4 regions of the Colwellia sp. BRX9-1 genome follow, and region 4 is predicted to be linked to each of the others. Evidence: predicted binding sites of a transcription regulator. Region 4 holds the regulator's gene; each other region holds the start of a gene.

What was found. Region 4 encodes FNR, which switches genes on or off when oxygen is low (the NO sensors DNR and NnrR bind a similar motif). Its sites were predicted from a motif close to TTGATCTAGATCAA; they were not measured.
Region 1: the regulator FNR is predicted to act here: its motif matches at 5,716-5,729, upstream of H4J76_RS06090 (CbbQ/NirQ/NorQ/GpvN family protein).
Region 2: the regulator FNR is predicted to act here: its motif matches at 2,062-2,075, upstream of hemN (oxygen-independent coproporphyrinogen III oxidase).
Region 3: the regulator FNR is predicted to act here: its motif matches at 1,715-1,728, upstream of napF (ferredoxin-type protein NapF).

The regions. Positions count from the first base shown of each region.
Region 1 covers NZ_JACGVM010000004.1:100,951-108,410, forward strand. The annotation lists gene H4J76_RS06050 (hypothetical protein) at 1-212, shown strand, start outside; gene H4J76_RS06055 (potassium channel family protein) at 238-714, shown strand; gene H4J76_RS06060 (LPP leucine zipper domain-containing protein) at 793-1,053, shown strand; gene H4J76_RS06065 (cbb3-type cytochrome c oxidase subunit I) at 1,507-2,895, opposite strand; gene H4J76_RS06070 (cytochrome c) at 2,900-3,340, opposite strand; gene H4J76_RS06075 (hypothetical protein) at 3,476-3,856, opposite strand; gene H4J76_RS20275 (cytochrome C oxidase subunit IV family protein) at 3,939-4,193, opposite strand; gene H4J76_RS06085 (cytochrome c oxidase subunit 3 family protein) at 4,212-4,829, opposite strand; gene H4J76_RS06090 (CbbQ/NirQ/NorQ/GpvN family protein) at 4,822-5,637, opposite strand; gene H4J76_RS06095 (hypothetical protein) at 5,753-7,009, opposite strand; gene H4J76_RS06100 (plastocyanin/azurin family copper-binding protein) at 7,443-7,460, opposite strand, start outside.
Region 2 covers NZ_JACGVM010000010.1:35,898-43,357, reverse strand. The annotation lists gene H4J76_RS10875 (DUF1285 domain-containing protein) at 1-529, shown strand, start outside; gene hemN (oxygen-independent coproporphyrinogen III oxidase) at 579-1,949, opposite strand; gene H4J76_RS10865 (DUF2489 domain-containing protein) at 2,118-2,609, opposite strand; gene yihI (Der GTPase-activating protein YihI) at 2,619-3,206, opposite strand; gene H4J76_RS10855 (VOC family protein) at 3,980-4,504, opposite strand; gene H4J76_RS10850 (M61 family metallopeptidase) at 4,631-6,448, opposite strand; gene purU (formyltetrahydrofolate deformylase) at 6,573-7,433, opposite strand.
Region 3 covers NZ_JACGVM010000025.1:25,550-33,009, forward strand. The annotation lists gene napA (nitrate reductase catalytic subunit NapA) at 1-657, opposite strand, end outside; gene H4J76_RS17530 (chaperone NapD) at 654-959, opposite strand; gene H4J76_RS17535 (TIGR02808 family protein) at 962-1,102, opposite strand; gene napF (ferredoxin-type protein NapF) at 1,099-1,638, opposite strand; gene prfC (peptide chain release factor 3) at 2,060-3,643, shown strand; gene argS (arginine--tRNA ligase) at 3,808-5,562, shown strand; gene H4J76_RS17555 (HDOD domain-containing protein) at 5,672-6,811, shown strand; gene H4J76_RS17560 (TatD family hydrolase) at 6,887-7,460, shown strand, end outside.
Region 4 covers NZ_JACGVM010000006.1:182,972-190,431, reverse strand. The annotation lists gene H4J76_RS08395 (heavy metal translocating P-type ATPase) at 1-676, shown strand, start outside; gene ccoS (cbb3-type cytochrome oxidase assembly protein CcoS) at 706-918, shown strand; gene H4J76_RS08385 (sulfite exporter TauE/SafE family protein) at 924-1,601, shown strand; gene fnr (fumarate/nitrate reduction transcriptional regulator Fnr) at 1,640-2,359, shown strand; gene uspE (universal stress protein UspE) at 2,509-3,435, shown strand; gene ttcA (tRNA 2-thiocytidine(32) synthetase TtcA) at 3,546-4,508, shown strand; gene H4J76_RS08365 (glucosaminidase domain-containing protein) at 4,618-5,484, opposite strand; gene H4J76_RS08360 (hypothetical protein) at 5,524-6,312, opposite strand; gene H4J76_RS08355 (DUF1415 domain-containing protein) at 6,396-6,959, opposite strand; gene H4J76_RS08350 (ABC transporter ATP-binding protein/permease) at 6,952-7,460, opposite strand, start outside.

The DNA of each region.
Region 1 (7,460 bases), on a different contig from region 4:
CCGGTCTGAGTCCATCAGACCAAATTCGTGATATTCTTGGCCTACCAACGAATAAAAGACCTAAACGACCTCGTTTAACCGTAAGTTTAGGACAAGATGATTACCAAATATTAGCCTTAAAATACGGCCTTTCTCCTGAACAACAACTTGAAATAAAGCGTAAATTAATGGATGATTTAATTCTACATGTTACGCAAAACAATAATAGTTAACTGCAAAAATGAAATTATAAACATTATGATGATGCGCCATAGACTTAAACATTACACTATCGATGAATTTGGTATTAAGAATTATAAATCTCGATATATATTAATCTTAACAATATTGACACTCTATTTGATTATGGCTGGAGCAGCGAAACTGTTACTGCATTTCGAATTACCCGCACCTACGGCCAATATAAAAACATATAATGATGCTTTCTGGGCGCTACAAGTGAGCTCTAGTACCATAGGTTATGGTGATTACTATCCTGTAACTACAGGTGGCAGGGTCGTTGTTATGTGTATGTTCTATATTGGTGTTGGATTAATGAGTTTTATTGGCGCGCAGTTTATTAATCGTTTTTTTGGATTTTCTAACACAGACGTTAAAAATAGAGAATTGCGCCGACAAAATAAAGAAATACTTGATCATAATAAGCAACTCGAAGTGAAAATTGATTTATTAGCCAATAAAATTGAAGAAGTTATTCACAAATCAACCAAGTAAATATTAATAAATAATGTGTAATAAATTTATTATATTATGCCATACTTGTCTTTTAAATATAATAAAAGGGAAAACACTATGTTAATTAAAACTATTGCTCTAGCAGCACTTATCATGACGGCAACAGGCTGTGCTAACACTGACGCTTTAGAAGCAAGTGTAAGTAGCCTAAACCAAAAGGTTGATACACTAACTAATAAAGTTAATGCCTTAACGGATGAAGTTGCCGATGTAAAAAGTCAGCAAACAATGAATACAGAAACAATAGAAGGTGTTAAAACATCTGTTGCTAATGCTAATGAACGCATGGATAACATTGCTTCTAGCTACAAAAAATAACGGTTAGACCATAGGTCTATTAAATAAAACACGAGATTGATTATATCAGCCTCGTGTTTTTTTATGCCTGCTATTTTCGTATCAACAAACTATGACTATTGGCGTGCAATGATGGACAAACGCCTTGAAGGACAGCCTGTCTAAGAAATACCATTATCGACTCTTACATCGACATCAAGGAGTATCAAGACCATGTGACTATATGAATGCCTAGAAATGGCCATACCGTTGTGAACATCGTCGTTCCTTGCCATCTCGGTTACTGCTCCTGCGTTACTCTACTTATTGCATCCATGCAGTCACAGCATCACGACATAACGTAGACGTACAGAGATACACTAATGCCTAGAAAAACAGGATGTATGAGAAAGACCATCCTGAACATAAAAAGCCAGTTACTTTTCAGTAACCGGCTTTCATTTTCTGTTGATTAATACCAACATATACTAGTACTTAGCTAGCTACTTTTTCTTTCACCCAAAAACTGGAGATAAAGGAAATTAAACCAATTAAGAAAAACACGCCGGCAATTTCACGTAGCCAATAAAATATTGAAAGTTTATCTTGAGTTACCATAAAACTTAACGCTTCACCACTTTCTGGTATACGCTGTAACCACACTTGTAATACACCAGCACCTGTTAAGAATAATGTGATGAAAACCATAGCAACAGTCATCAACCAAAATCCCCACATTTCACGTACTTGGGCACGATTACAATTAGCTTCACCGATACCACGTAACTTAGGCATAGCATATGAAATAATTGTCATTACGATCATCGCATAAGCACCATAAAAAGCCATGTGACCATGAGCAGCAGTAATTTGTGAACCATGGGTATAGTAGTTTACTGGTGCTAATGTATGTAAGAAGCCCCAAACACCTGCACCTAAGAATGCCATTACTGACGTGCCTAATGCCCAGAGTGTCGCAGCCTTATTAGGGTGCTCACGGCGACGGCGATTAACCATGTTAAAGGCATACAATACCATCGCAAAGAATGGTAAAGGTTCTATTGCTGAGAATACAGAGCCCACCCACTGCCAATATTCTGGAGTAGTTAACCAGTAGAAATGATGACCTGTACCTAAAATACCTGAGATTAACGCCATTGCAATAATGACATACAACCATTTTTCAATAACTTCTCGGTCAACACCTGTTATTTTGATCAACACATAAGCTAAAATTGCGCCCATGATTAATTCCCATACACCTTCTACCCATAAATGAACAACAAACCACCAAAAGTACTTATCAAGTGCTAAGTTAGTTGGATTATAGAATGCGAATAAGAAGAATACGGCTAAACCAATTAAACCTGTCATCAACACCATGTTAATAGCTGTTTTACGGCCTTTTAAAATAGTCATACCTAAGTTAAACAAAAAGCCTAAACAAACAATAACAATACCAATTTTTGTGATAGTAGGCTGTTCAAGGAACTCACGTCCCATCGTTGGCCATAATTCATTTAACGTATAGTGAGCTAAAGTTGAATAAGGGACTAATAGGTATCCTAAGATAGTTGCAACACCTGCGGCGGCAAATATCCAGAACAAGATAATAGCTAATTTAGGACTATAAAGTTCAGTTTCAGATTCTTCTGGAACCATATAATAAGCAGCGCCCATAAACCCAAATAATAGCCAGACTATTAGTAGATTGGTATGCACCATACGTGCTACGTTAAAAGGAATTGCGCCAGCAAGAAAGTCACCAACAACATATTGTAACCCCATAACTAAGCCAAATAGAATTTGGCCAACAAAGAGTATTAATGCAAAAATGAAATAAGGTTTTGCGACCGCTTGAGATTGATATTTTAAAGTGTTCATCGCATTATCCTTCAATATTCGGTGGCCAGTCATTAGTATCTAACTCTGACGTCCACTTCAAAAATTCTGCTAAGTCATCAATTTCTTTATCGCTAAGATGAAAGTTTGGCATTTGACGACGGCCAGGGATATTTAACGGCTGAGCTTTCATCCAACCATTTAAAAAGGCTTTAAAGCCCGCTTCACCGCCACGGCGTTTATAAACATTACCGAGTTCAGGTGCAAAATAAGCCCCCTCACCTATTAATGAATGGCAACCGATACAGTTATTCTCTTCCCAAAGTTCTTTACCGTGAGCAACAGCTTCGGTAATATTTTCACGGTGATCCCTTTCAGGCATCACTTTGGTGGTGTGGTAGGTCAAAGCTAGAAATATTAAGAAGAAGAATACGCTTCCTCCATAATAAATATTCCGAGCCATGCCTTTAGTAAAACGCTCTGACATGGTGTTTTCCTTAGTAAAAACGATAATAAAGCTTGAGGATAATAAACCGCTCTTAAATAAGGAGACTTGATTTCTATCAAGTTTTAAAGAATGTGTAATAATTTGTGACTAAAAAAAAGGTAAGTATGCGTTATATCAAAAAAGTGGAAGTTTTTTCGCCATTGCCCTAGAAACATTTAGCATTCCCAGCAAAACAAAAGCGGCATGCATAGTAACAAAGTAAATGATCATCACCATTAAAGACACTTCAAAAGCATCAGTTGTTAGTAAGACAACAAGCGGAATTACGATAATAAAAAAGCCGGCTAAAATAGACAATTGAATGGAGCGGTATAGATGAATACATTGCCAGCCTTTCTGGTGCTTTTTTTTAATAAATAACCATATTAAAATTAAAAAAGACAGGCCAGGTATAAGTAATAAATTCATCAAAAATAACGATTGATAAATAATAGCATCTCGGCCATCTTTGGCTGAATGGTGTTGGTTCGATGACTGCTCAACTGAATTTTTCATATAAACCTCTCTTAACTAAAAGTAACACTATTGTTTAGGTCAATGATTAATCTGAATAGACCGCCCAACGCCTTAAACATCACTACAAAAGATAAATTACACAAATAACAGCAGGAATTATAAATACATAGCCAAGTAATAATATCCGCCACATTTTAGGCGCTGTGCGAAGTTCCATGAAAACATCGGTAATTTGCTGCCCTTTAAGGAAAACAATTAATAATACAAAAGCAATTAAGTACTCTGGGGATTTTATAACCTGTCCGATATAAACTGAACTAAAGGTCAATATAATTAAAAGTAGCCAACTTATAATTGTTTGTTTCAAAGTGATCATAGTGTCATTACCGCCTCTTTAAATAACATAGATAAGTGGAAACAAAATAATCCATAACATATCAACCATATGCCAATAACTTGCACCCGATTCAAAGCCAGAGACGTCCTCTTGATAAGCACCTTTCTTAGCATTTACGCCAATAATAAGCAGAATAACCATACCTAAAAGTACATGCATAAAATGGAAGAAGGTAATAAGAAAATACAAAGTAAAAAAAGTATTTGTCTCTATATCAATGCCTATATTGAAGAGAAACTGATATTCCCAAATTTTTACTGCTAAATAAATACAGGCAATAACTTGTGAAATGACGAGTAAGTTAATTGATTGTTTAACTTGATGAAGATGAATAGCTCGAACAGATAAAGCAACAAATAAGCTGCTGGTGATTAAGGCAATCGTATTAATTAAACCCGCAATCGGGTGAAGCTTAGCTTTACTCGCAATGAACATATCACTATGTAATTGCTCAGTAATAGCAAAGCCAATAAAAAATATAGCAAAGACAGTAAGTTCAGCAAGAATAAAAAACCACATGGCTAAATCACCCGGCAGTCTTTTATTAACCATATTGTCAGCTACTTTAACCTCGCGAAGTTCTGAAGTTTTTGAAGTAATAACGCTGTTACTCATCAAAGTAGATTCTAGCAACATCCATTAAAGCATTAACCGTATCAATATCATCTGATAATGGTTCGGCTAAACAACAACGACAAACTTCGATAGGATTCATACCACTTGAAATCATTTTCGCTGCATAGATTAACAAACGTGTTGAAGCAACTTCATCGAGATCGTTTTTTTCTAAACGACGTAAAGCTTGGGCAAGTTCAACTAATTTAAAAGCTAAATGGGGATCAACCCCTGCTTCTTTAATTAAAATTTCTTGTTCTAATTCCGCAGTAGGGTATTCAAAGCGCAGTGCCACAAAACGCTGACGTGTACTTGGCTTCATACCTTTCAATAGATTTTGGTATCCGGGATTATAAGAAACAACCAGCATAAAACCGGGGGCGGCTTCTATTAACTCACCGGTGCGTTCAAGGGGTAATACGCGACGGTCATCAGCTAATGGATGCAATACAACGGTTGTATCTTTGCGTGCTTCAACGACTTCATCTAAATAACAAATGCCGCCTTCACGAACAGCCTTTGTTAACGGACCATCTTGCCAATAGGTGCCGTTGGGACCAATTAAATGGCGACCTACTAAATCAGCAGCGGTTAAGTCATCGTGACAAGAAACAGTATAAAGGGGTTTATTGAGTTTTTCTGCCATATGGGCAATGAAACGCGTTTTACCACAACCTGTTGGCCCTTTAATTAATACGGGTAATTGATGGTGATAGGCATATTCAAATAAGGAGACTTCATTCTTTTGTTCTTTATAATATAAAGAACCGTCAGTTTTGGTCGAAGGTTTAAGATTAACGGTGTTCATAAAAACTCAAAGGCGTAATTTAACTTAACGTTAAAATACGCCCTAAATGAGTTAGCTGCAAATTTGAATGGACCTTAGTTGATTCCGATCAATTGAGCATGAAAATAGCGATTAATTAGCCAAAAATTGCGCGCATTAAACCGATAGCTTGTTCAACACTTTTACCATTTTTAACCTGAATAATAATTGAGTCACGTTTACCCTGCAAGTACGCTGGAAGATCTTCTGAGGTAAGCGCTTTGTCCACTAATATTTCAGCTGACTCTTTACTACGTTTTTTAGGCGTCGCCTTTGACTTCGATTTCGCTTTATTAAGCATTTTTTCACGTAATTTAATGTAGTTTGAATTTGGTGCTAAATCAGCATCAGCAAATAAAAATAAATCAATTAATACCGCACGATTTTTCCAAAGGATAAGTTCACGATTTTCTTTGTTGCTAGTAGCTTCATCTTGAGCGCTTTCTTCGCCCTCACTTACATCACTGTTTACTTCAACTATCTCTGGTTGTGCTTGATGCCACCATGCAAAAGTACGCATAGTACCAATCATGTCATGCCAGTAAGATGAAAAATCTGTGTTTTTTAGTTTAGCAATCGATAAGCCTTGGCAAAGAATATCAATTTTATTGTTATTTAATGCAATAAATTGATCCGGTCTGCGCATCGCTAATAGACGTGTAGCTACCGCTAAAGGCGCTTTTTCGCCTTGGGCTTTTGTTTGCGTATATTCTTTAAAAATTTGTTGGAAGTCGTTAACAAAACTTTGGTAGTTTGCATGACTTACTTCTCCAGTTAAAGGAATGTGCGCTAATGCTGCATCAAACTTTTCTGGCGACTGCTCAAGCAAGGTATGAAAAACTTTTGCACCTTTAGTGCCCGCAAACCATTCAACATCAAAATTATAAATGCTGTAGTCATGCTGAGTTGTGTGCTTACCAGAAAAAGCTAAACGGTCTTCAACAATTAAGTCTGCTAAAGGTTGTTGGCGAATTTCGTCAAGATAATTCAATAAACGTAAACGTTCATCTAAAGCATGAATCGTGCTTTGTTGTTCAATAAAACTGGCAAATATAGGCCAAGGAGCAATTCTAGCCATTTTAAACTGACTAAGCGTAAAGCCAGCTTCGAGAATATCTTGTAGCTTCTTAAGCGGTAAAAGTTGCTCATCTTCTAAAAGATCCTTATTAAGTTCTTCACGACATAGTCGGGCCAACTCGCCACACCAGCCCAGAAAATCATCTGGACGATGTGTCACTTTAACCGCCATTAAATTTAGGCTCAATGGCGTGACATATTTAAGGGCATTTTGATAAACCTGATTTTCAGCATCAGACAAGGGCATATTAACAGGTGAAGATAACAACTTTCTCATGAAACTATATAAACTCCGTATAAGGAATTATCACTAATAATACGGTTAAGCATAGATTAGAAATAATATAAAAAAAGCGTGAAAAATCCACGTTTTTATTAGGTATTGCAATTAAGTGTATCGATTATAGCAAATGAGGAGTGTTTTGTTGATTTAATCTGCGAAAAAAAACGCTAGCCAACTTTAATCTTTATGCATCTACACCACCCAACTTATAATTAGCATCGATAAAGCATAGCGTGTAGTTAAACGGAACGTTAAAATTGACGTGTAATGATTAGTTTTCAACAACACTTTATTATAAGTTATTATTCTGTTAATTTAAGTACAGAGCTCTTGGTAGTTAAGTTATCCCGTGGCAGGACATCGCTGATAGCGTTCACCAGGAAAAATGTAATCAGGCTCTTCTTGGGCTAACTGTTTAAACCATACGTTATTCAATAACAGTAAC
Region 2 (7,460 bases), on a different contig from region 4:
AAATAAGCTAACACCAGGTAACACTAAAAAATTACCACCGATAGAATCATGGAACCCACCGTATTGTGGCGAAATTGATCTACAGGTCAAAGGTAATGGCGACTGGTTTTATGGCGGCACAATATTTAAACGGTTATCGTTAGTTAAACTTTTTGCTTCGGTTTTATTAAGAGAAGTCGCTGGTGATCGCGACGAGTACTTTTTAGTGACACCCGCTGAAAAAGTTAAGATTATCGTTGAAGACGCCCCTTTTGTATTAACGCAATGGGCTTGGCAAGATGATAACAAATCAATAATGACGGTTAGTACCAATGTAGATGACGAGTTCGTGCTTGATGAAACTCATCCGTTAACGATGAATGCTAACGGCGAATTATATGTATTAGTGCGTCGTAATTTATTGGCAAAAGTTCACCGTAATGTTTATTACCAATGGGCCGATTTAGCACAAGAAGAGGTTACAGAAAAAGGCGTTGAATTAATTTTTTCAAGTGCTGACCACAAGTTTAGTTTAGGAAAAATTGATTAAATTTCTCACCTTTATAGTTATTTATTATTTATAAAGGTGAGAGTTCCGCTTAAATTACCCGCGAGAAGCGCTGTTGGTTAACGTGTTGTTTCATGTAAGCATCAAAACTCATACAAATATTACGAATCAACAAGCGTGCCTTCTGATCTACTTTAATAAAATCAGCAGTATTTTCAACCAAACCATCACTGATAAATGTTTTCAGTAGCGGTAAATCTTCAGCAAAATATTCTGCAAAATCGATATCGTACTTTTTACTGATCTGATGTTTATCAATATATAAATTACACATTAATTCACGAATAACTTCGCCACGGATCACGTCATCTGTTGATAAGCTAACCCCTTTCACTTGTGCATTTTTTCTAGTATCTATCGCTTTATAATAGGCTTGCAATTCTTTAATATTTTGACTGAAAGAAGTACCGATATTACTAATAGAAGAAACACCTAATCCTAACAAGTCACAACCACCCTTTGTAGTATATCCTTGGAAATTACGGTGCAGGGAACCCTCTTTTTGTGCAATAGAAAGTTCGTCATTAGGTTTAGCAAAGTGATCCATACCAATGAAATCGTAGCCAAATCCACAAAGCTTTTCGATGGCAAGTTTCATTAAGGCAAATTTTTCTTGCACGCTGGGTAACCATTCGTCACGTAATTTACGTTGGGCAGCAAATCGGTTTGGAATATGTGCATAGCTAAACAATGAAATACGGTCGACATCCATCTCATGAGCTTTGTTAAGCGTTTTTGTAAAGGTTTCTATAGTTTGGTGAGGCAAACCATAGATCAAGTCGATATTAATTGATTTGAAGCCCACTGCCTTTGCATGGGCAATAAAGTCGCTAATAAATTCGGTTGATTGCACACGATTAATTGTTTCTTGTACTTTTTTGTCAATGTCTTGTACGCCAATACTTAGACGATTAAAACCTAAATCAAAGAGGTGTTCGGCAAGGTTCATTTCAATTTCACGCGGATCAATTTCTATACTCATTTCTACATGTTCAGCAAAAGTGAATTTTTCTTTTAATAAAGAGACTAATTTTGTGATTTGGATATGGGTTAAAAAGCTGGGTGTGCCGCCACCCCAATGGAGTTGTTTAACGGTGTAGTCAGTAAAAAATTCAGCTCGTGAACTAATTTCTTCCGCTAAAAACTCTAAGTAGGTATCGGCCTTGTCACGGTGGCGGGTAATTACTTTATTACAGCCACAGTAGTAGCAAAGGCTATGGCAAAAGGGAATATGTACATACAAGGACAATTCACGGTTGGGTGAATCTTTCACTGCTTGGATGAAATCTTGTTCAGAAAATTCATCATGAAATTCTAAAGCCGTTGGATAAGAGGTATATCTAGGTCCACTGGTATTATATTTAGACAGTAATTTAGGGTCAAAAAATTGATTTGCTTGCATGGTTGGTTACCGAGTTAGCCATTACTTATATACGCGTTATCAATCAAAATATAGATTGAATGGTAACGGGTATATGCTAAGCAACAGTTTAACAATGCAAACATTAACAATATTGATCGAGCGCAACAAAGCGTTATTAACTTAGTAAAAAGTTAACTTGGTAAAAAATTAACTTGCTAGGGCACTCATACGTTCTTGGGCATATTGATGCAAAGAGATAACGTCAATATTTATCTGTGCGGATAAATCGCTCTCCGCTTTCATACGTTCAAAATCAAGTTTCATACGCTCATTTTTGGCAAGTTTCTTTCTTGCATCAAGAATAGGCATATGTTTAATTTTATCATAAAGTTCAAAGACTGCAGGAAACTCTGCTGACAAACCACTGCTCAACTTTAAAGAATCGAGCAATACACTCAATCGCCAACAACCCTCAGCGATATCACATTGCTCTTCTTTCATTGCGTGGGCAATAATCACAACACTACTAAGGATCTTACTATCGTGCTTTGCTAAGGCAATTTTTTTATCTTGCTCTGCCTGTTTTATTTTAGCTGTTTGCGCTTTTAGCTGGCTTAATAAATTCACCGCATAAAAAGCAAGCGCAGCAATAATAATTACTCCGCCAACTACTATATAAATCCAAGGAGTTGAAAACATGATAAAGCCTTATTCGAATTTTGACAGGTCGCTGTTGTCAAATTTATCCCAAAGATCATCACCTGATTTTGCTTTGCTAGCCGTTTCAGGTGATTCGTCGTCGTCATCTTCATCTTCTATGCCGAGTATCTCACGTAGCTGTTGATGACGTTCCATTTTTTCATTGAAATAATCAACATCTTCGTTACTTAGCGAAATATCTTCATCTTGCTGGGCAAGGATACTTTGCAAGCGGCTATCTTCTTCAATAGCGAAGAGTTCTTGTTGCAATGAGGTATCAGCTTCAACAACACGAATAGCAGCAATTGGAGAGTTATCTGCTTTTACTTTGTTTTTGGCTTTAAAAGGTTGCACCGCCGCTGTTACCGGTCCGCCAAGATCTATTGGTTTTTTACTACCAATGCGCGGATCTTTCTTTTCTGTAGGTAAGTGAGATTCTTTACCTGCATCAAAAGCTTCTTTTTGTCGGTTGCCGGCTTGCTTTCCTGTTTTCTTCTTTGGTTTTCTATCAACAGGAACTAGGGCTTTTTTCTTATCATCTTTTACTGCGCCGATAGGACCATTGCCTTGTTTTCTAGATTTTTTGGTACGAGACATAAAATAATTTCGTTTTTAAATTCAATGGTTCTATTTTACGTTATATTGTAGGAAACAGCGATAGTGTTTTTCATGATTAATTTTCAGACATAAAAAAACGATGAACAAGTCATCGTTTTCATCAAACTTTAAGTGGTTATCCTAACCTATTAGCAATTCCGTTTATAAGCTTTAACGTATTATTATTTTTTATGTTGCGTTAAATACTCGGTTCATTTTTTATCGGTCATCCTGACACTTTATTGGGTTGTCCTTATCGGTCTATTGACCTAAATATTAACAATCATCCTGATATTAACTTAATCATCCGTATTCTTTAAAAGTAACCTCTCATAAGAGAAGGTTAAGGCTTTCCGTGCAATTCAATCCATTTTGTTATTTGGCTACAAAGTAGCTGGACAATACTTTACCTTAGTTTATAAATGTCGCAAGTTATAAATATACATTTATTTACAATTCATTGAGTGTGAAAGGTTAACTTATTGTTTTTAAAGTCTATTTATTTGTTCAAAAGTTAATGAATGGTAAAAATATGTTTTCTCTATGGTTAATGTCTTACATAAATAATCACAAATAGAGTACATTGTTACGCTCGCTTTATATACGAAACTCTTCGTTTTATGTACTAATGTCCTATTTCGTTCAGTTAATGATAGAAATTTGTTGTGATTTTTAGGTTATACCATGTGCGCAATAAACTAAGCTAAATAGAAATAATAGCTTAGTTTTATTTATTGGATATTGTTTGACCATTAACGAGGGGCAAAATAGTTTTATTCGTGTAACCAAGCCGCGTGTTTTGGTGCAACTTTAGTAACAGCCCACTCTTCAATCATTAAAGGAGCAACCCTTTTTAATTCTTTCATTTGTTCAACTGTACCGGTATTCGCTGCTAATTCTAAGCGATGACCACTCGGGTCAAAGAAATAAATTGATTTAAATACACCATGATGAACTGGGCCTAATACATCAACACCTTTACTTTGTAACTCTTCTTTTGCGGCGACAAGTGCATCAACATCTTCAACTTCTAATGCGATGTGCTGTACCCATGTTGGTGTGTTTTCATCTCGGCCCATGGTTGGAGAATTAGGAATTTCAAAAAAGGCTAAAACATTACCCATGCCCGCGTCTAAAAATATGTGCATATAAGGGTCTGGTGCCTTAGTCGACGGTACCTCATTTTCAGCAATGGCTACCGTTAGCTCCATGTTCAAATGTTCTTTGTACCAATCAACAGTAACTTTTGCATCAGTACAACGATAAGCGACGTGGTGAATTCGTTTCATTTTGATCATTTTAAACCCTTAATATTCTAGTTTTGAAAGCAATAAGGTTATTTTTGCACAAAGTAACTTTTGTTACTAGTTTGTGGGTTTTTAATTACACTAGCGTTTTACTTTTTTGTGGCAAAAAATTTACAGTTAATTTTTACAGCGCCATTTTTTGCTAAGCGTGCTGTCCACTTCTGTAATAGCGATGGCCGCCAGTGGTGAATCAATAAAAACAATGTGACCGGTCATTAACTGATCATCACGAAAATAGTGGCAGGTTAGCTCAGTATTTTCTGGTAAATGATCAGCCAGTTGCTGCAACGATATTTCAGTCACTTTGATATTATTTACGGCAAGTAAAATATCGTTAACTGCCAAGCCGGCTTCAGCTGCAGGAGAGTTTTCAATAACCTGAGTAATCTTCACGCCTGAAGGTAGCGCGCTATATTGTGCACCGATATAAGGAGAATAAGCGTTATTGTCAGTAGTCTCTAAGCTATTAAACTTCTTGAACTTTTGAGCAGTAAAGGCAATACCTACTTGCTTAAGTAACGGGGCTAATTCAATACGTTGAGCATTGTTAAGTAAGGCTTGAAAAGCCACTGTAATATCGTCATTACAGAGAATATTGGCAATGTTTATAAAGTCTTCCTCACAGGTACCAATATTTGTTCTACCAAAATGTATCCATAATTCACGCATTAATGTGTCTAAGCTGTAGACACCTGCTGACTTTTCTCTAATCGTTAAATCTAGCCAGAGTGCAATTAAAGCGCCCTTAGTATAATAACTAACAATATTATTTACGCCATCTGGTCCTTGTTGATAAAACTTGGTCCAAGTATCAAAGCTGGAGTCGCTGACACTTTGTTTTAATTCCCCTTTACCCCGGTATACTCGGGTAGCTGTCTTAGATAATTGCAGTAAATAGTCTTCAAAACTGATCAATCCACTGCGAAACAATGAAAAATCATCATAATAAGACGTGATGCCTTCATAGGCCCACAATTGTCTCGTGTGAACTTCGTGCTGTAAATTGTAGGGAATAAATTCTTTCGGTTTAATGCGGCATACATTCCAAGCGTGAAAGTATTCATGTGAACATAAGCTGAGAAAAGTTTGATAATTTTCAGACGTTTCATCAGGTCTATTAGGGTTGGGTAAATCAAAGCGACTGGCTTGTAAAATTGTCGAGTTTTTATGTTCAAGCCCACCAAAACCGCTGCCTAACAAATGGGTAATAAACCAGTACTCTTTAAAAGGGACCTCACCAAATAAGTTAATATGATGCTGGCAAAGCTTAGCTATATCTCTTTTTAGGCGCTCCCGATCACCAAAATGTTGGCTAGTAAAGACTAAGTGATGGGTAACACCTTCGACAACAAATTCAAAAGCATCAAAGTGACCAATGGCAACAGGACAATCGATAAGTTCTTGATAGTTTTTAGCAATATAATGACCTAATTGATATTTATCAGTGCCTGTAGCGCGTGTTAAACCCGTGGCAACTCGCCAACTATTTAACTGTGGCGACGATTTAGTCGTTAATTCTTGTGGTAATGCAATAGTTAACTGACAGCGTTCATCTGGCAATTCTTGCACTTGTAAAAAAGTTGAACTGCCATTAAAAAAGCCACGTTCACTGTCTAAGTAAGCGGTGCGTACCGATAAATCAAAAGCGAATACTTGATAACATATTGAGGTAGTGACACTTGTTGCGGTAAATTGCCAAGTTTGTTTATCGGTTTTATTCAGCGCAATTGTCTCAGTATTTTGAGCTGCTTTTTGATCGCTGTTATAAGCGCTAATTTCCGTAATATTTTTTGCGAAGTCACGGATCATATAGCTACCCGGTAACCAAGCGGGTAGCGATAAATGGTAAGTCTTATCCACTTGTGTGGCAAAAGAAAGCGTAACCAAAAATAAATGACTGTTTAGATTTTGAGGCGTTATTTGGTAGTGGATCATCGGAAAAGACAACTAATTAAGACAAAAGGTTATGGCTTAATGTAGCAGAAATAGTGAATGAAAACAGTAAAGCACCCAGCGTATTGGGTGCTTTACTCGTTACGTTTACCTTATAAATTAACCGCTAAAGTAAAATAACTGTTTTGCCCTGATTCAAACAGACACGTTGCTCGGCATGCATTCTAACCGCATGAGACAATGCTGTTGCTTCAATGTCGTGACCACTATGAACCATCTGCTCTATCGTCAGGCTATGGTTAATGGCTTTTACTTCTTGCACAATAATAGGTCCTTCATCTAAGTCACTAGTAATATAGTGGGCGGTTGCGCCAATCACTTTCACACCACGTTGGTGGGCTTGATGGTAAGGTTTTGCGCCTTTAAAGCTGGGTAAAAAAGAATGATGAATATTAATCGCTCGACCTTGCCATTGTTGACAAAAATCATCAGACAAAATTTGCATATAACGCGCAAGCACTAATAAGTCTGTTTTGTAATTTATTAATAAGGCTTGTAGTTCACTTTCTTGTTGCGCTTTTGTCGAAGAAGAAATAGGTAAGTGATGAAAAGGAATTTTATGCCAATCAACTAAAGCTTGGCAGTCCAGATGGTTTGAAACCACAGCAGCAACATTAATAGGTAAAACACCGGCTTTAACTTTAGTTAATAACGACACCAAGCAATGGTCATCTTTAGATACCGCGATAACGACATTTGGAAAATCATCACGTTCTCTTAATTGAAAGTTCATCGCAAGCGGTTGGGCTAATTCGGCTATGGCTTGACGGAATTGTGCAATTGAAACGGTTAAGTTTCTGTCATCAAATGCGATACGCGAGAAAAAAATAGAGGTATACGGGTCGCTGTACTGTGAGGTTTCAGTAATAAAAGCGCCGTGTTGATAAAGGCTCTGAGAAACTTTTGCTAATACTCCTGAAGTATCAGGGCATTGCCAAGTTAAAATATAGTGATTAATGGGTTTCATACCTGACTCCAAAAAATAATGAATATG
Region 3 (7,460 bases), on a different contig from region 4:
CGCCATATTAGAACCCCAAAGTACAAATGCATCGGCGTGCTCTAAATCATCATAACAACCCATAGGTTCGTCGATACCAAAGGTACGCATAAAACCACCCACAGCTGACGCCATACAATGACGAGCATTAGGATCAAGGTTGTTGGTTAAAAAGCCCGCTTTCATTAGTTTTGAAGCAGCATAACCTTCCCAAACAGTCCACTGACCCGAACCAAACATACCAACAGAGGTCGGGCCTTTTTTCTTTAAAGCGGCTTTAAATTTTTCAGCCATAACATCAAAGGCGGTATCCCAGCTTACCGGTGTAAACTCACCTTCTTTGGCATAAACACCATCTTTCATCCGTAATAACGGTTGAGTTAATCGGTCTTTCCCGTACATGATTTTGGATAAAAAGTAACCTTTAATACAGTTAAGACCTTTGTTAACTTCTGCTTGAGGGTCACCTTGAGTCGCCACCACTTTTCCTTCTTGTGTTCCAACAAGCACACTACAACCTGTGCCACAAAAACGACAAGGGGCTTTATCCCATTTAATGGTAGTATCCGACGATTTAGTCAGCAAGTTTGAAGCTGAAGATGGCACGGCGATACCTGCGGCGACAGCTGTTGCTGCAATGGCGTTCGCTTTTATAAAATCACGTCTTGTTAATGTCATACCTTTATCCCCTGATGTTGTGGTAGCCCATAATCATTATGATGAAAAATCAATGATGAAGAGATCACACCCGGTAAATTACTCATATCTGTAATGGTGTTAATAAGGCCTTTGCCTTTTTCACCTCTGTTTAAATCATTTTCTTCTATGGTAACCACCATAGAGCCGTTATCAGCAATCTCATGCACTTCAGCGCCAGGAAATCCGCCCAGTTCTTCGGCCACTTTGGCGGTATTACTTGGCTGAGCAACAAAAAGCACACCAGCAATATTAATAGGTTTTTCTTCTAGTAGATTGATCACGATTATTCCCCAGCAGGCTTAATACCTAACATTTTTAAAAGTGCGATAGCGACTAAAGCGGTACCGGCAAAACCAGCTAAAAAAATAACAGGCATCGATGAATATCCTAAGATATTCCAAATCATTTGTTCAAGAGCGCTCATATAACTCTCCTATTAGTATGTGTGGGTTGCTCACCCACAGAATTTTTTGGTGTTAATTCAATAGATGATTGCGGGCAAATAGCAACACAGGCCCCACAATTTGTGCAGTCACTAAGTTTTATCTGGGGTTGTGGTACTGATGAATTTATATATTTAAAAGATATAGCTTCTGTCTCACAGCTATCTTGACAACTTTGGCAAAACACATCGTTAACCGCTAAGCAATCGCCCTTTATGGAGATATCTAAATCCCAAGCATTAATTTCTGGAGCAAGTGCACGCTCGACAAAAAGTGGCTGCTGACAACTTTCAACGCACGCTTGACAAAAAGTACACTCTCCTTTTAAAAAGTTAACTTCAGGAAAACCGCCATCACCTTTTTGAATGATATTTTCAGGACAAGACGTTAAACAGTCACCACATTGTGTGCAGCCATCAATAAAAGTGGCTTCATTGAGCACCCAAGGCAATCTGATTGCCGAAGCGGTTGTTAATTTTTTTGCTTTAAAAAAGTTTCTTCTAGCTAAATCAACCATGCTATCTCGTTATTTTCACATCATATTTCAGACTTTCTACCCAAGCGTAATTTATCTTATACTCGAAAGTGAGATATTGATTTTGATCAAGACTTTCAAATAATATGACTATTGATGTCTTCATTAAATTCAGAAAAAGCCAGGGTGTATTGAATTTATTATTGAATCTCAACCTTAAAAATAACCAATCAAATAATTATTATCTGCACGATCACTTGCCACTTAATCAAATAACAAAATAAAAAGTGTTAATGTCTAGGATTCTTGCTAAAAATAATCATTTAAAGACAGTCCCCTAATGCGGCTATTTATATTTATGGTACAATGCGCGCAAAATTTAGGATTGTTCATATGTCCTTTCAGTATTTAAAAAAAGCATTTTATGTGCATCAGCATGTACACCAAAGAGAACTTTTAAAACATGACAACGCTACAGGCTAATGAAGTCAATCTAAGACGTACTTTCGCAATTATCTCTCATCCTGATGCGGGTAAAACCACCATCACTGAAAAAGTATTACTTTTTGGTCAGGCTTTACAACGAGCCGGCACGGTAAAAGGTAAGAAATCAGGCCAGCATGCAAAGTCTGACTGGATGGAAATGGAGAAAGAGCGTGGTATTTCTATCACGACCTCTGTAATGCAATTTCCTTATAACGGTTGTTTAGTTAATTTACTGGACACACCTGGTCACGAGGACTTTTCAGAAGATACCTACAGAACACTCACCGCGGTTGATTCATGTTTAATGGTTATCGACGTAGCTAAAGGTGTTGAGGCACGAACTGTTAAGTTAATGGAAGTAACGCGTTTACGTGATACGCCCATCATTACTTTTATGAATAAAATGGATCGTGATGTTCGTGACCCGATGGAAGTTATGGATGAAGTGGAAGATGTGCTGAAAATAAAATGTGCCCCTATTACTTGGCCTATTGGTATGGGTAAGGAATTTAAAGGTGTCTATAACATTTTAACTGACGAAATATTTTTATATAAGTCAGGACTTGGCCATATGATCCAAGAAGAAAGAATTATCAAAGGGCTTGATAACCCAGAGTTAGATAAGGTCATTGGAACTTATGCTGACGATTTACGTGAAGAATTAGAACTGGTTGCGGGTGCATCACATGAATTTAATTTGGAAGAGTTTTTAAAAGGTGAACTAACGCCAGTATTCTTTGGTACGGCTTTAGGTAATTTTGGTGTTGACCATATGCTTAATGGTTTAACTAAATGGGCACCAAAACCTTTACCTCGTTTAACTGATGTTAGAGAAGTAACCGCTCAAGAAGAAAAATTCACTGGCTTTGTTTTTAAAATTCAAGCGAACATGGATCCAAAACACCGTGACCGTATTGCTTTTATGCGTATTTGCTCAGGTAAATACGAAAAAGGCATGAAAATGCGTCAAGTACGTATTAACAAAGATGTAAAAATTGCCGATGCCGTAACGTTTATGGCTGGAGACCGTGCACATGTAGAAGAAGCATATGCCGGCGATATTATCGGTTTACATAACCACGGTAGTATTCAAATCGGTGATACCTTTACTTCAGGCGAAATGATGAAATTTAGTGGTATTCCAAACTTTGCCCCTGAAATGTTTCGTCGTATTCGTTTACGTGATCCATTAAAAGCTAAACAATTACAAAAAGGTTTAATACAACTTTCAGAAGAAGGTGCTGTGCAAGTATTCAGACCTTTCAACTCAAACGAGATGATAGTTGGCGCGGTCGGTGTATTGCAGTTTGAAGTCGTTGTACAACGTTTAAAAACTGAATATAAAGTTGACGCTATATACGAACCGATAAGTGTAGCAACTGCGCGCTGGTGTACTTGTGATAATGAAAGAACACTAGAGCAATTTAGCAAAAAAGCTTATGACAATTTAGCACTAGATGGTGGTAATAACTTAACGTATATTGCTCCAACTATGGTGAATTTGAATTTGGCACAAGAGCGTCATCCTGACATTCAGTTCCACAAGACCCGAGAACACTAAGTTTTTCTGCGTAGTAGGTATTTTACCCGCGTTGTTCGATACTTTTTATTGGCTTATTTAGTAAACTAAACTCACCAATAAAAAGTAACAAACGCTTTGCTAAAATGCCATATACTTGCAAAAAATGAGCAAATAATTTCTATTAAAAGAAAACAGAGATCAAAATGAATATTAAGCAATTACTAAGTGAAAAAGTATCTGCGGCCATGGTTTTGGCTGGATTGCCTGAAGGCACTAACCCAGCGGTAAGCCTGTCAAGTCGCCCTAATTTTGGTGACTACCAAGCAAATGGTGTTATGGGTGCAGCTAAAAAACTGAAAATGAACCCACGCGAATTAGCGACCACCGTTGTTAACCACTTAGATTTAGCTGGTATTGCTGACCATATAGAATTAGCCGGACCGGGGTTTATTAATATTCATTTAGACAAATCATGGTTAGCCGCTCAACTCGCTAAAATGACTGATGATGAAAAATTAGGTGTAACCCAACGTGGTGCCACTGAAGAAGACAAAAAACAAACGGTTATCGTTGATTATTCAGCGCCAAACCTTGCCAAAGAAATGCATGTTGGCCACTTACGTTCAACCATTATCGGTGATGCAGTAGTGCGTGCATTAGAGTTTCGTGGTGACAAAGTCATCCGCCAGAATCACATGGGTGACTGGGGCACACAATTTGGCATGTTATTGGCGCATTTAAGCGATAAACTCAATGCCAACGAAGTTGCTGAAACTGCACTTTCTGATTTAGAAAACTTTTACCGCGAAGCGAAAGTACGTTTTGATAACGAAGAAGGCTTTGCTGACCGTGCTCGTGATTATGTGGTAAAACTGCAAGGTGGCGACAAAGATTGTTTAGTCTTATGGAAATTATTCATTGATATATCTATTGCCCACAGTGAAGATATTTATCAAAAACTTAATGTTACTTTAACCCGCAACGATATCATGGGCGAAAGTGCGTATAACGAAGATTTACCCAAGGTTGTTGATGAATTAATGACTAAGGGTATTGCTGAAGTTAGCGAAGGCGCAAAAGTGGTTTTCATTAATGAAATGGCGAATAAAGACGGTGATGCCCCCGTTTTTATCATCCAAAAAACCGGTGGCGGCTATTTATATGCGACCACAGATTTATCTGCTTGTCGCTACCGTAGCAATGAACTAAAAGCCGACCGTATCATTATTTTTACCGATGCCCGTCAAAGCTTACATTTTAAACAAGTAGAAATTGTAGCGCGTAAAGCAGGGTTACTGCCAGAGCATGTTGGTTATGATCACTGCCCGTTTGGTATGATGATGGGTGACGATGGTAAGCCATTTAAAACAAGAACTGGCGGTACTATAAAATTAGCAGAATTACTTGATGAAGCCATTGTTCGTGCAAAAGCGGTCATTAAAGAAAAAAATCCAGATTATCCTGAAGATAAGCTAAATGAAATTGCAGTAAAAGTAGGTATTGGCGCGGTTAAATTTGCTGATTTATCTAAGAATAGAACCAGCGACTATATTTTTAACTGGAAAACCATGTTGAGTTTTGAAGGCGCTACGGCTCCTTACTTGCAGTATGCTTATTCACGTGTTCAAAGTATTTTCAGCAAGGCAAAAATTGAACAAGTAAACTTTAGCGCTGATATCACCATTATTGAACCACAAGAAAAAGCCTTAGCGTTAAAATTACTCCAGCTTGAAGAAGTGCTAGATGCGGTCATTAGCGAATCTATGCCTAACCTATTGTGTAATTATTTATATGAGTTAGCGAGCTTATACATGAGCTTCTACGAAGCTTGCCCTATTCTCAAAGAGGGTATTGACCAAGATGTAAAACAGTCTCGCTTAGCACTTTGTTTAAGTATCTCGAAAACCTTAAAACAAGGCTTAGATATTCTTGGCATTGACGTTATGGAACGCATGTAGTCTGCATAAAAGCACATATGGCATTAGCCCTTGTTTACTCAAGGGGCAATGCCAAAAAATTGAAATAGTTTCAGCATAGAGCAAGCATTAAGGTAGGAAGTGTCAATAAATGAAAGTGCTAATCGTTGATAATACAGACCAAAAACTCTTGCCATTAAAGCAGGCATTTTATAATGGTCCTTGCCAAACCGCTTATGTTGATAACGGCAAACATGCCCTGAAAGCCTTAAAGAAATATAAATTTGACGCTATTATTAGCGTATTGGATTTAGGACAAATAAGTGGCTTAGATCTTCTTAAAGCCATAGCACTTAAACATCCTGCTATGATACGAATAGCAATTACTAATGATAACATTGCACAGAGCCAGCTTAATGGTCAAGCCGCTAATAATTGCCATTACACTTACGCACTGCCGCTTAACGTTGAAAATATTCATCGAACCATCACAGCCCTTGGCGATGATAATAAAGCGATCACCAAAGATCATATTATCAAGGCAGTTGCCAAAGTTAAAACATTACCAAGCCCACCCAAAGTCTATTTACAACTCAATGCAATTTTAGAAGAAAGTAATACCGATTCAGGAAAAATATCAGAGATAATTTCTCAAGACCCAGCATTAGCCGCTAAAGTATTGCAGTTTTCCAATAGTTCCTTTATGAACCAAGGCAAGCCAATCAACGACATTAGCGAAGCAATAACACGTATGGGACTAGAAACACTCTGCTGTATTGTTATGACGGCTGAACTTTTTTCTTATGAACCCGACATTGCTGACTTTTCATTGATCAAAGAACAACTACACTGTTTATCAACGGCCCGCTTGGCCGCTTCAATGGTGAAAGTGGAACTTAAGCGAGATGCTCTACTTGCGGGTTTATTGCACGACATTGGTAAAATTGTACTATTTGAGATGGACCCAACACTTACAAAAACATATTTTCAGTATCGGCTTAAAAATGCCAACAATAATGCCTTAGAGCAAAAAATATTTGGCACAGATCATAACCATGTTGGTGGCTATCTCCTGCACCTGTGGAGCTTTTCTTATCATTTAATTGAGGCGGTAGTTATGCATCATCAGCCGGAGAAGCTCTTAAAAAAATCATTTGGTATCGCACAAGCCGTTTATCTAGCCGATATATTATTAAGAGAGCAACAACCCGAGCCAAAATTTATCGAGCATTTTAAATTAGAAAATGTGCTTGGCGCTTTGGAAAAAAGAGCAGCAAAGCTAAGGCAGTAATCACCAAGCTAAACTTTAGATAAGCTATAACTTCACACATCCATTATTTACACTTCAAGTAAAGTCGATTAATTTATGAAATTTACCGATAGCCACTGTCATTTAGATTTCAAAGCTTTTACCCATAAAGGTAGTGCTTCAACAAATTTACTGCTTGAGCAATGTGCAAAAGAAAGTATTCATCAAATTATTGTTCCTGCGGTTAGACCAGATAACTGGCAAAATGTTTTAGCCTTAGCCCACCATAATAAAAACCAACCTTTGAGTGGTTGCAATGTTTTTGCCTGCTTAGGTATTCATCCTTGGTTTTTAGAGGGATTAGCGCAAAAAAATCTCGATGACTTAGCGCAAAAAATATTAGAGAATAAAACGCAAATAATTGCAATTGGCGAAGCTGGGCTTGATGGCGTTATCGCAAAGCAGCAAGATAATATTAACCAACAAATGTTATTTTTTGAATTCCAACTTAACCTTGCACAGCAGCATCAACTGCCGATTATTGTTCATCACCGGCGCACGCACAACGAAACGATCACACTGTTAAAACAAATAAAAGTTTCCCGAGGAGGTATTATTCATGCTTTTTCAGGAAGCTACCAGCAGGCTTGCCAATATATAGATTTGGGATTTAAGTTAGGCATCGGTGGCA
Region 4 (7,460 bases):
TGCTGGTATTCAAGGGAAAGTGAACGGTCAATACTTTCAAATCGGTAAACCTAATTGGTTGCTTAGCGAATCAAGTATGTTGGCAGAATTTGCGACGGCTTCTTGCCTATTAGTAGCAGACAACCAATTAGTCGCTGCTTTTTACTTAAGTGATGAAATTCGCAATGATGCCCAAACGCTGTTAGATGACTTAAAGAAAAGTAATATTTATACCATCATGCTATCGGGTGATAACCCTGCTGGCTGTGAAAAAGTTCAGGCATTGCTACATTTAGACGAGATACATAGTACTTTGACTGCGGCTAATAAGATGGCGATAATAAAAAATCAGCCTAAAAACTCAACCGTTGCTATGGTCGGCGATGGTGTCAATGATACGCCAGTATTCGGCGCAGCCCATGTCTCGATTGCTATGGGGAGTGGCACCGATATAGCTAAAAGTGGTGCCGATGTTATCTTACTCAATAATCGTTTAAAGTCGATAACAACATTAAGACAGGTCGCCAATAAAACTCGTCGCATTATTTGGCAAAATTATTTTTGGGCATTCGGTTATAATGCTATCGTATTGCCCCTTGCCGTCTCAGGCTACATTACTCCCTATATGGCGGTTATAGGTATGTCTGCAAGTTCGATATTGGTTATCACTAACTCGTTACGTTTATTAAAAAAGTAAACGCAAACTTATAATAGAGCATAAAGACCATGAGCATTATTTATATTTTGATCCCCATAGCGATAATCCTAACCTCTATCGCCATTTATTTATTTTTTTGGGCAGTAAAAACTGAACAATTTGATGATTTAGAGAAACAAGGTATGAGTATCTTGTTTGATGAAGATGAAAACACTACCACCAAAAAGTCCACTGAAACCCATAGCGAAAATACAGCTAAAAATGATACGGGTAGTAAATAACAGCCATGTTGAGTATAGATTATTTATCGGCATTCATCATCGGCTTGTTAGGTTCGGGACATTGTATCGGTATGTGCGGTGGTATAACAACGATGTTAACATCTGCTATATCACCGCAACAAAAAGGCAGCGATAAATTTAAGCTGGTCGGTGCATATAATGTTGGCCGAATTTTTTCTTATAGCTTAATTGGGGCAATCGTTGGATTTAGTAGTTCTATTGCAATAAAGAATATTGGCGTTCCATTAGGTTTTTTACGGTTATTTGCAGCGGTATTTTTAATTTTATTAGGCTTGTATTTAGGCCAATGGTTAATGTGGCTATCAAAAGTTGAAAAAATGGGTAAGTTCCTTTGGCGCTATCTATCCCCGTTAAGTAAAAGGTTTATTCCCATTAATAATGCTAAACAAGCGCTAGCATTAGGAGCAGTCTGGGGATGGTTACCTTGTGGTTTAGTCTACTCAACATTAACTTGGTCCTTAGCCAGTGGAAGTGCCCTCAGTGGCGCCCTAATTATGACCAGTTTTGGTTTAGGTACTTTACCAGCCTTGTTAAGTCTTTCACTTGGCTCTTTTGGTATAAAGTCGTTGGTAACAAACACGAAATTCAAGAAAATAATGGCGCTAATGATAATTTCATACGGAATATACAGTTTAATGTTTGCATATAAGCAATTGTTTTAATATGATCGATAAATTAGGGATAACTCATTTAGGTTAATATGTATAAAAAGCCATGTTCTACATCTCAACATATTCATTGTCAAAACTGTAGTATCAGCGAGCTGTGTTTACCTTTCTCTTTAAATGATAAAGAACTCGATACACTAGACAGCATTATTGACCGTAAACGCCCTATTCATAAAGGCGAACAAATTTTCCAAGATGGCGACAAAATGCAAGCTTTATACGCTATTCGCTCTGGAACATTCAAAACATTTACGGTTAATGAACAAGGTGAAGAACAAATTACCGGTTTTCATTTAGCGGGTGATTTATTAGGTTTTGATGCTATTGCTGAGTCAGAGCATCCTAGTTTTGCAAAAGCCTTAGAAACATCTATGGTCTGTGAGATACCTTACAATACTTTAGATTCATTATCGAATACGATGCCTAAGTTGAAAAAACAAATTCTTCGCATGATGAGTTCCGAAATCCGCTCAGATCAAGAAATGTTAACGCTACTTAACCGCAAAAATGCTGAACAACGCTTAGCAACTTTTATTTCAACCTTAGCCAGTCGCTATCATGCACGGGGTATGTCACTAACAGATTTTCGCCTAACGATGACGCGAAGTGACATTGGTAATTATATTGGTTTAACGGTTGAAACCATCAGTAGATTATTAAATCGTTTTCAAAAAAATGAATTAATCACAGTTGATGGAAAACTCATCACAATACTTAATATGGATAAACTTAACGAGTGTGCTTCACTGTAGTTTATCGCTTTTTTAAATAATTATAGATAAATGCTTAACATTAAAGATGTTAAGCATTTTTTTTATTGAAATATTATGATTTAAAGCAAATAATATCTATTAATTATGGTCTATTATTAATATTATTTAATAACTAGGGAGTAAATATTATGGATAAGTATAAAAAAATATTAGCCGTTATTGATCCAACCACTGAAAATCAAAAAGCGTTGAAACGTGCGATTGAATTAGCACGACATAGTGGCGGACAGATCACTGCATTTTTAACCATTTATGATTTATCTTATGAAATGACCACCATGCTTTCTGGCGACGAGCGAGAAGCAATGCGTCAATCGGTTATTAATGATCGTAAACTATGGTTAGACGAAAAGATTTCAGAAACTGATCACCAAGACATAACCATAGATACCTGTATTATTTGGCATAATCGCCCATTTGAAAAGATCATAAAAAAAGTACTGGCTGAAAACTTCGATATTGTCATCAAAGGCACCCATCAACATGACAAGCTAAAGTCGGTTATTTTTACGCCAACAGATTGGCATATATTAAGGAAATGTCCCTGCCCAGTATTACTGGTTAAAGACCATAGCTGGCCAAGCAATGGTAATTTACTTACCGCACTCAATATCGGTAGCGATGATGATGAGCACAAAGCGCTTAATAATAAGTTAACCCAAGAATCAATAGTGTTTTCTTCACTGATTAAAGCCAATGTTCATTTGGTGAATTCTTATCCAGGTACGCCAGTAAATATTGCCATTGAAATTCCAGAGTTTAACGCCTCTGAATATAACGACACTATGTTTAATCATCACAAAAGTGCGATGAAAGACCATGCTAATAGCTTTAATATTCCGCTTAAAAATACCCATGTTAAAGAAGGTTTACCTGAAGATGTTATTCAAAGTATTTCTAAGCACGTTGATGCTGAATTAGTTGTGTTAGGTACTATTGGTCGAACGGGGATTTCAGCGGCACTTATTGGTAATACTGCAGAGCATGTCATTGACCGCCTTAACTGTGATGTCTTAGCGATAAAACCTGATGGTTACCTCTCGCCATTAGCTTAATATTGAAATATGTAAATATCCATTAAAAAGCCGAGGATTTCCTTGGCTTTTTGCTATACTACGCGCGGTAAAATTCATACTTTTTATTTCAAATATCTCTAGGAAACACTATGAGCGCTCAATCAGCGACACCAATAACATCTTTAACACCCAGCCAAAAAATACAGCTGAGTAAACTTGAGAAGCGCTTAAGACGACATGTTGGCCAAGCTATCGCGCAATATAATATGATAGAAGATGGCGATAAAATAATGGTGTGCTTATCGGGTGGCAAAGACAGTTACGCCCTACTGGCTATTTTAATGTTGTTAAAAGAATCAGCGCCCATTCATTTTGATATCGTTGCCGTTAATCTTGATCAAAAACAACCCGGTTTTCCTGAGCATATCCTTCCCGAATACTTAGAAGCTTTAGGTGTTGAATATAAAATTGCGCAAGAAGATACCTACTCTATTGTTAAAGATAAAATACCTGAGGGGAAGACCACCTGCAGTTTATGCTCTCGTTTACGCAGAGCTATTTTATACAAGGTCGCGGCAGAAATAGGCGCAACTAAAATTGCACTAGGCCATCATCGTGATGACATGGTTGAAACACTGATGCTAAATATGTTTTATGGCGGTAAATTAAAATCAATGCCAGCAAAATTGGTCTCTGATAATGGTGAGCATGTCGTCATTAGACCGTTAGCTTTTTGTAAAGAAGCAGAACTCATCCAATATGCACAACTAAAAGCGTTCCCAATTATTCCTTGTAATTTATGTGGCTCTCAACCTAATTTACAACGTCAAAACATTAAGAAAATGTTACAGGACTGGAATGTTAATCATCCAGGACGAATTGAATCTATGTTTACTGCCATTCGCAATGTGGTTCCATCACATTTGTGTGACAGTGAACTTTTTGATTTTAAAGGGATTAACGCTGATTCAGGCATTATCAATGGTGGCGATATCGCTTTTGATGATGAACCTATTATTGCCGCTCAATTAACAAACAACGTCAATATTGAAGACAATTCAAAAGCCAAACTTTCATTAAGTAACAGTTTGAATATTATAGAAATAAAGTAGAATCTACCTTAATTAATACCAAGTATCTAAGCGCGATAACAACACCAGTTAAAAGAATGAATGTTATCGCTCGCCATCATTATCTGACGCGTAATACAATAAGCCGAGCCTAAATAACCTTAGGTTTTGGCTTCGACAATATTTTATCAAAATACACTTTATTATGGCGGATCATTTCTGTTATTTCTAAGACATAATCAGTGCCTCTAATAGAATAACGCAGTAATCCTGTTGCTAAGATTTGTGGCGATAGTGGTTGTTCTTGAGCGCGTAACTGCCCTCTAATTGAACGAAAAACACCATAAGCATGATTTGTATTAATATTGTGTAAATAACGCTGTACCGCATGCTCTAAACTATTAAATGCCGCTACTTCATGTTTAGCACCGTCATCTCTTCCTCTTGGCACCATGCCACAACCCTTTTTATAGCACCACATACCAAAAAAGTTTAAACCAACTCGAGCAAAACGAGAAGTGCCCCAAGCTGATTCATTGGCTGCCTGCACTAATACTAGTTCAACAGGCACAATATCAATACGCAACAATAATTCATTAAGTTGCTGTAGCGGCGAGTGTTTTTGATTAACTTTATATTTCTTAATTAATCGCTCAAGCAAAGCTTGTTGATCTGCTAAAAGATTTTCCTCGAGGAAAAGTGTTTCTATCATCAAGGAGACTTCTGCCCTTAACATAAGAATATTGCTATTCTCTTGCGCTATTGCTGGATAAATATAACGGAAAAACTGACGTTTTTTCGTTTTAACATCGCTTATAGAAGCAAAGTTTGGGATCTTAACGTTATGAAGCGGTTGCTCAACCACTTTTACTTTCGCCTTGACCACAGGAACGATAACAACGTTTGTTACTTCCGGCGTGGGAAGTTCAAAAGTTGGCGCTAAAAAAGTGAAGGGCGCAATAAGCGCAAGAAAAAATACACTTATTAACACAGTTCTCATCAAATATTGAATGATCATAGTAGCCTTTTTGTTAACAATAAGGTTTTGCACAGAGCTTTACGCTGAAAATGTATCACTCGTTTGCTGAGCGGGTACATCCGTCGCTTGTAACTGCATGCCAAAAATTTCTCGATATAAAATGCCTTTAACATTATAAAATAGCGGCGCTATAAATGTTAATGCGACTAAGAAAAGCATAACACCAATCACTGAAAATTGTGTTTTAGCAAGAATGGCTAAGGGGATTAAAGATAAAAATAAAGTTAAAAATAGTAAGCTATAAATAGCGAGTAACTTAAACCACTGAAAACGTGTAACTTGTAAACTCAAGGTGATAGCTTTTATCGGTGATAATTTTTTATCTACTACAAGCGGCAGTACTAATGACAAGGCGACCGCTAAATAAATACCTGGAAAAACAAATAAACTCATACCTAAAGTTATTAATACTGACGTTAACAGCGCACAAACAGCAACCCAACTGCCTCGTTTTAAGAAAGCAAAAATTAATTTACTATTGGTTTTTAAACCAACGGCATGAAAAACGCCCATCATCTCGACACCAACTAAAAAAGGATAGATAACCATAGTGACAACAATATTTAATAATGTTGTTGATTGTGGGTCTTTAATCACTTGTTCAATACCACCCATGGTATTACTGATCAAAAATGAAACAACAATCCCCAAAATAAGCGTAAAAAGTAATCCTAAATTAATAGCGATTCGCGAGCGAAGTGTTAATTGCCACGCCTCTTTTAATACCGAAGAAACGTCAATAGTATATTCACCCTGCAAAGACTTTTCTATGCTACCACCAATTTGTACTACTTTTTTTTCATCCACGAAAATGACTACCTTTGTGTAAATTTTTCAACATTATAGCAAGTTGATTTGATATTGGAAAATAGCATAAATTTTCACCTGAATTATTGGTGTAATTTAGCAATACGTTTTAATATATTTTGAAAGTAATGAGCACCTTTCTCTTGGGCTAAGGCAATATTATTATCAGGTATTTGCTGTGGATTTTTATACACAGATAGTACCTTTTCCATACTCGCTTCTCGTATTAAATGAAGCGTAGGTAATGGCGAACGGTTGGTATAATTAGAGGCTGCGTTGAATGGCTCACCTTCAAAATAATAATCAGGATGAAAACTGGCCAGTTGAAAGACACCTTCATAACCTAAGGTGAACAACAATTCATTAGCCTCATCGAGTAAATCAAGGTAGCTTTCAAAACCTTTAAAGCCTTCAGTAAAAATCAATAAAGTCGTTTCTATGCTGGGGTCAGCGACAAGTCTTTCAAATTCTATGGCTAATTCTGCTAAAGACGATTCGACCTTTTTTGCTGGGCAAACTTGATAATGTATCGTGTTATTAACAAACTCTTTTTTTGCAAAAGGGCAAAAATTCAAACCAATAATTATTTCTTCTAGCCACTGCTTAGTTTGTGAAATTTCAACGGCATACATTTGTTTATCAGGCATTTTGTTGCAGTTGCCACATCGTTGCGTAATGACCCTTTTTAGTGAGTAGCGTTTGATGATCGCCCTGCTCGATTATTTCCCCTTTGTGCAGGACAATAATATTATCGGCATCAATAATAGTTGATAATCGATGAGCTATCACTAAGCTAGTGTGATCTTTAGCCACCTCTTTGATTGCTTTTAAAATAGCTTGCTCTGAGTGACTATCAAGTGACGACGTTGCTTCATCAAAGACCAAAATAGCAGGATTTTTCAAAATGGTCCGGGCAATGGCAACCCGTTGCTTTTCGCCGCCAGAAAGCTTTAAACCACGCTCGCCAACGACGGTATCGAAACCTTTTGGTAACGAGGTAATAAAGTGACTTAAATGCGATAATCTTGCGGCTTCTTCAACTTGTGCATTACTCGCGTTTACATTGCCATATTTAACATTTTCAAATAAACTTTCATTAAATAACACCGTATCTTGTGGCACGATGCCAATATTCTTTCTCAAGGAAT